One region of the Enterococcus montenegrensis genome, then DNA from elsewhere that is predicted to be linked to it. Evidence: predicted binding sites of a transcription regulator. Region 1 holds the regulator's gene; the other holds the start of a gene.

What was found. Region 1 encodes LexA, which represses DNA repair genes until DNA is damaged. Its sites were predicted from a motif close to CNAACANNTGTTNG; they were not measured.
Region 2: the regulator LexA is predicted to act here: its motif matches at 1,983-1,996, upstream of P3T75_RS08485 (Y-family DNA polymerase).

Annotation. Positions count from the first base shown of each region.
Region 1 covers NZ_CP120467.1:1,362,146-1,365,579, forward strand. The annotation lists gene P3T75_RS06605 (hypothetical protein) at 1-93, opposite strand, end outside; gene P3T75_RS06610 (hydrolase) at 113-733, opposite strand; gene P3T75_RS06615 (hypothetical protein) at 1,043-1,255, opposite strand; gene lexA (transcriptional repressor LexA) at 1,375-1,995, opposite strand; gene P3T75_RS06625 (DUF896 family protein) at 2,165-2,407, shown strand; gene tkt (transketolase) at 2,496-3,434, shown strand, end outside.
Region 2 covers NZ_CP120467.1:1,750,496-1,753,929, reverse strand. The annotation lists gene P3T75_RS08490 (DUF7916 family protein) at 1-559, shown strand, start outside; gene P3T75_RS08485 (Y-family DNA polymerase) at 620-1,954, opposite strand; gene P3T75_RS08480 (baeRF6 domain-containing protein) at 2,132-3,253, shown strand.

The DNA of each region.
Region 1 (3,434 bases):
AGCACGCATGAAAGGATGCTGATTTTTTATATGCAAAAAGTGATGTTCTACTGTCCAGGACAAATTTTTTAGCGAACCTTGAATATCTAACATGAAGATTACTCCTTTTTTACTATTCTAATTTTAAGAAAATTCCTTTGTCTTGCATGGCTTTCACAAATTTTGCTGCAGTATTGCTTCTATTCCAATCACGTTGTAATTCGCAAGCAAGTTGCGCAAAGGAGGTCATTTTAGCACCAGCTTGTTCAACACGATGAAGTGCCATTTCATGGGCGATTTTGCTTGTTCCACCAACTGCGTCTGCGACAGCATAGACTTCATAGCCTTCTTTTAAAGCATCCAAGGTTGGAAAAGTTAAGCAAGCCTCTGTCCACAATGCGGCAATAATAATTTTCTTTTTACCCGTTGCTTTAATGGCGTCATTAAATTCGCGATCTTCCCATGCGTTAATGGAGGTTCTGTCATAGCTTGGCAAATCAGCTACTAGTTCTTTTAATTGGGGAATAGTATCTTTGTTACGTCCGGTTGCTACGTTGACCGTTGAAACAATAGTAGGAACATTATAAGCCCGCATCAAAGCTGTTAAATTTACAATACTTTCAACTAATTCATGGCGATCCATTGAATTGATGGAGTTTACTTGTGTAGGCTGATAATCAATTAGTACAAAAACGCTGTTTTCCGGCGAAAGCAGTTCATCTTTTTCGGGATTTCTAGGTTCATAACTTGTCATAATAAAATTCCTCCTTAATGCTATTTAATAGAATGAAAATTTTTACCTCAAAACCAATATACTGCCGTTTTTTAAATAAGGGAAATAATCCGACTTTAAAATAGTAAGCGTTTAAATTTTCATTTGAATTATAAAAGTTTAAAAAAGATAGTAGCAGTCATTAGGGTAAATATGGATTGGAATAGCCTCAATTGTAAATACTCTACGTATAAAACAAATAAAAAAGATTTGACACAAAAGTCTCAAGACTAATCTGTCAAACCTTAAAAATTATTGGTCAAAGTAACCCATTGTAATAATTACTAAAAATTATTTGTATTGATGATAGGTATCCCGTGGTTTTTGATTGTAAGGATAAAATTTACGAATACTTTGACGATATTTTTTTTCGTCCCATAAGGCAAACCAGACTAAAAAAGGGGGAACAAAAATCAAAGCGGCTAGAGCAACACCATAATGACTAATGACAAAGCTGACGATTAAACCTAAAACGATTAAAGAAATATTGCGAATTGTATTCATCCTTTTCACCTCAATTAAAATATACGAACAAATGTTTGTATAATGATTATACGAAAGTACGTTCGGTTTGTAAAGTAAAAAAATAAATCCTCGAAAAATTCGAAGATTTATTATTCGTTCTAGAGTAAATCCCGATAAAGTCCAACTACCAAACCTAAAATTTTAACATTTGGCAAAATGATAGGCTCCATATAATCATTTTCTGGTTGGAGTCTAATATAGTCACGTTCTTTGAAAAACCTTTTACAAGTAGCTTCGTCTTCGTCAGTCATGGCAATCACAATATCACCATTACTTGCGGCAGCTTGTTTCCGAACAATAACTTGATCACCATCCAAAATGCCAGCATTAATCATACTTTCACCGCGGATCGTTAACATGAACAAAGAACCACTGTCGTTTAATAAATGAGGTGGAATGGGAAAGAAATCCGATGCTTCTTCTACTGCTAAAATTGGTTCACCGGCTGTTACAACCCCAAGCATCGGAATTGTCTCCGGCTGAGCGCCGATTTTTTCAAGACCCAATTCGGTTAATTCAATTGCCCGTGGTTTGGTAGGATCACGTAAAATTAAGCCTTTCTTTTCTAAACGGGAAAGATGACCGTGAACAGTTGATGTGGAAGACAAAGCGACTGCTTCACCAATTTCTCGCACAGTAGGAGGATAACCTTTTTGCGAGACGCGATCGTGAATAAATTTTAAAATTTCAATTTGGCGATTTTCTGTGCGTTTAGCCATACTGCACCTTCTTTCTTTAATAATTTTAGTTTAGCATAAAGTATAAAACAAATCAAACAGATGTTCGCTTTGAGTTTGTAGTTGTCACCAGGCTTTTTTTTAGCTAAGATAAGGAAAGATATGCGTCACTCAAAGAATTTAACGTTCATAATAAAAAGGGGATTTTAAAATGCTATCAGAAGAAAAATTAGCACGAATTAATGCGCTAGCAAAAAAGAAAAAAGAAGCTGGTCTAACTGATGCAGAAACACGGGAACAAAAAAATTTACGCGAAGAGTATCTAAAAGCTTTCCGCTCCGGTATGCGGCATCATATTGAAGGCATGAAGGTTGTTGATCCTAAAGGAAACGACGTAACGCCAGATAAATTAAAACAAATTCAAAAAGAAAAAGGTTTACACAATCGAGATTGATATTTAATTGCTTTTCCGGTAATAATCCTATACAATAGGGATGTAAATAATAAAGGTAAAAAAAACCTAAAAACAGGAGGAAGCACAATTGTTTGATAAAATCGATGAATTGAGCGTTAACACCTTACGTACATTAAGTATTGAAGCGATTCAATCCGCAAATTCTGGTCACCCAGGCTTACCAATGGGGGCAGCGCCAATGGCTTACGCTCTTTGGACAAAACATTTGAAAATTAACCCAGCAACTTCTCGTAACTGGGCAGACCGTGATCGTTTTGTTTTATCTGCCGGACATGGGTCGGCTTTACTTTACAGTTTATTACATTGTGCAGGATATAACGTCACAATTGATGATTTGAAAAATTTCCGTCAATGGGATAGCAAAACACCTGGGCATCCAGAAGTAAATCATACTGATGGTGTAGAAGCAACAACTGGTCCTTTAGGTCAAGGGATTGCCATGGCAGTCGGAATGGCAATGAGCGAAGCGCATTTAGCAGCGACTTATAATCGTGATAATTTCAATGTTGTTGATCATTACACGTATGCACTTTGTGGTGATGGCGACTTAATGGAAGGTGTCTCACAAGAAGCTGCCTCTATGGCTGGTCACATGAAATTAGGCAAACTCGTTGTTTTGTATGATTCAAATGATATTTCTTTAGATGGACCAACTTCAAAAGCCTTCACAGAAAATGTTGGCAAGCGCTTTGAAGCCTATGGTTGGCAACATATTTTAGTTAAAGATGGTAATGATTTAGAAGAAATTTCAGCAGCCATAGAAAAAGCAAAAGAAAACGTGGATCAACCATCATTAATTGAAGTGAAAACAATTATTGGCTTTGGTGCACCAAATGAAGGTACGAATAAAGTTCATGGTGCCCCATTAGGAGTAGAAGGAATTGCTGCAGCTAAGAAAGCTTATGGTTGGGAATATCCAGATTTCACCGTGCCAGCACAAGCAGCGGCACGCTTTAAAGAAACGATCAACGATCGGGGACAAAAAGCTGAAGAGGCCTGGGATAAA
Region 2 (3,434 bases), 390 kb from region 1:
TGTCATCTCTAAGGGACGAACAAGCTCCATTGAAACAATTCAAGAAGCAGAAAAATTAGGTGTTGATTTTATTTGTTTTACTGGAAACCCCGGCACCGGTGTAACTAACGCTGCAATTGCTGATGCTGTCAAAATTGCCAAAGAACATTTTTCAGGCCTAGTGATTGCTGGAAAAATGCACAGCGCAGGCTCAAGTGAACCGGTTGTGACCAAAGAGGCTGTAGCTGCTTATGCCAAGGCAGGAGCAGATATTTTATTACTACCAGCTGTTGGAACGATCCAAGGCTTTTTAGAGCAAGATTTAATTGAAGCGGTAAAATTGGCAAAAGAAAATGATTTGCTAACAATGACTGCCATCGGTACTAGCCAAGAAAGTGCACGTCCAGAAACGCTACGACAAATGGCGATCACTAATAAAATATGTGGCGTTGATTTGCAACATATTGGCGATGCTGGCTATGGCGGCATGGCACCCGCAGAAAATATTTTCGAAATGTCTATTGCAATTCGAGGGATGCGCCACACCATTAATCGTGTGTCTCGTTCAATCAATCGCTAAAGTATAAATAAACTTAAAGCCACTATTTTGTAAGTTTTCTTACAAAATAGTGACTTTTGTCTATAGACCATCTAAACCACCGGCACCGCCGTTATGTCCGCCGACCAAATGACTGCGGGCTAGACTGCGGGCACCATCTAATTTGCTTGTCGCGTGAATAATCGCAGCAAATCCATATTTTGTTCGAATTTTATCGATAATTTTATCTAAACGTTCATCGTTTATTTGAACTTCTGGGGAAGTAAATAAATTCAACTGCTTCGCATTTGTATAAATAAGTTTTCCATAACTAATTCCTATATGACGGACAACTTGCCCCGTATAATACTTACGAAAAATAGTTAGACAGTAGTGGATTAATTCTTTTGTATTATCTGTGGCTGTAATTTTCATTTGATGAGAAAAGCTGTCTTTTTCACCACCACGACTAGTACCAATATATACAGATACACATTGGCTGAGACAATGGTGACGGCGAATGCGGGCAGCAACTTGTTCAGCCATCTCTTTTATTACAATTTCAATTTCCTTTTGATCTGTATAATCTTTTGGTAAAACTTGACTGTTGCCATAAGATTTCTCTTTGGTAGGAGGTGCTTTTTCGGCAATAATCGTGCGATCAATCCCGTTTGCATGATAGTAAAGTTGCAAACCTAAAATGCCAAAGTGACTTTTTAGGATGATGGGATCACTATTGGCCAATTGTCTAATCGTATCAATTCCTAAATTGTAAAGGCGTTTTTTCATACGGCGCCCGATGCCCCAAAAATCTGTTAGTTCAGGAATAGACCAAACTTTGGTTAAAACATCTTGGTAACGAATTTCAGCAATGAAATTAGGACTGTGTTTGGAAAAATTATCTAGTGCAAGTTTTGCCAGAAGTGGATTATCACCAATGCCAATGGACAAAATTAACCCCAACTTTTCTTTAACCTCATTTTGAATGTGGTGAGCCAAACGCATACGTTTCATATACCGTGATTCTGTCGGATCGGGATAAAATAAATTTAAAGAATGGCTAACATCTAAAATAGATTCATCAATGGAATAAGGCAATAAATCTTCATCAGCCACGTATTGCTTGAAAATAGCGTTAAAACGTATATTTTCTTTAATGTACAAACTCATGCGCGGTGGCACTTTTAAAAGGTTGGGATGATCGGGTAAATTGTCAGCTCGGGTCACGTTTGTGATCCCTAATTTATTTTTTGCCGCCGGAGAAGAGGCGAGGATTAAACCGTTACCGGTATTATCTTCGCTACTCATTACGACCAAAAGCGTAGTTAAGGGGTCTAAGTTGCGCATCACGCATTCCACGGTCGCATAAAAGGATTTGACATCAATAAATAAAATATCTTGAACAATTTCTTTACGATAATCGAAGTTTGCTTCCATCGAATCACCTTCTTTCATCTTTATTATACGAACATGCGTTTGTTTTTGTAAAGCGAACAGAAAGTAAAAACTGGTTTGGCTTAGAAATGAACAGAGACCTTATTACTTTATGTAAAAATGTAAGCGTGTTACACTTTTAATGTAGTGTTATTCATTATTTTTAGGAGGTAATGTTTTATGACCAAAGTTGGAAATGAAGTCTTGCGGCAATTAACTGCTGATCTTGAAAAAGGGCCTTTTGTCACGATTATGCTAAATACCCATGTTGCCCACCAAGATGTAGAAAAAGATCAAATCAAATTTAAAAACTTCGCCAAAGAAGCCAAAAAACGTTTTGAAAAGAAATATCCTGAAAAAGAATGGAAAAAAATTCAAGATAAAATTGATACGCTTTTAGCTGACGCTTCTTTCTGGCGTAGCGGAACAAAAAGTGTTGCCGTTTTCTTGACACCAGAAGAAACGCTTGTTCATCGCTTAAACATTGCTGTTGATGATCAGTATTATGTAGGGGACCTCCCTTACTTACTGGCTTTAATTAAGAATGGTCAGTTTAACTATACGTATTATTTATTGGCTTTAAATCGCGACTCAATGAAGTTATATTTTGTTGATAATAAAGAAATTACCGAAGTGATGTTGCCAGAAGATGCGCCAATTGATGTTAAAACAGCTCTCGGAGATGAATTAACTGGCGGGAGTCTAAATTATAGCTCCCAAGGTAGTCAAACAGGCTCAAAAGAAGGCGTTGCGTATCATGGTGTTAATGCCAAAGATGAAGAAGTAGAAATAGACTGGGTAAATTATTATCAAGCAGTCGATACTTTCTTTAAAGATAAATTTGACAACCCAGCAAATTATCCAATGTATTTATACGCCTTGCCAGAAAATCAAACTATGTTCAAAAAATACGCTAAAACACCGTATTACCAAGCTGATGCTGCTATTTCAGGTTCACCGGCTCAATTAGATATTAAGAAAATTAAAGAAGATTTAGGTGAAATTGCAGACACGTTGTCTCAAGCTGAAATTGCTTCTTATCAAAAATTATTAGACAAAAAATTTGTTGATCAATTGCCAGATATTGTATTAGCGGCTAAAGAAGGACGCATTTCGGATTTATTTATTGCAACTTCTAATTTAGTGGACGGTTTTGGTGAAGATCCAGATACAGAATATGATCGACGACAAGTTTTGAATAATTTAGTTGCCGATGTTGTTAAAAACAGTGGCCAAGTTTTTGTTTTAGAGCAAAAAGATGCACCAGATGAAAAGAGTTTGACGGCTATCTTACGCTACTAATCCCTTTAACAGCTACGTTTTCTAGCGATTAATTTCGTAAAAAAAAGCTTTGTGTCAAAGAAATGAATTCTTTTGGCGCAAAGCTTTTTAAATTGTCTTAACAATTAGTAAAAATAAATTCGCTTTTATAAATTATTTGTGGTACAATTCTTTTTGTAGTTATTGTAAAGGTAATTAATGG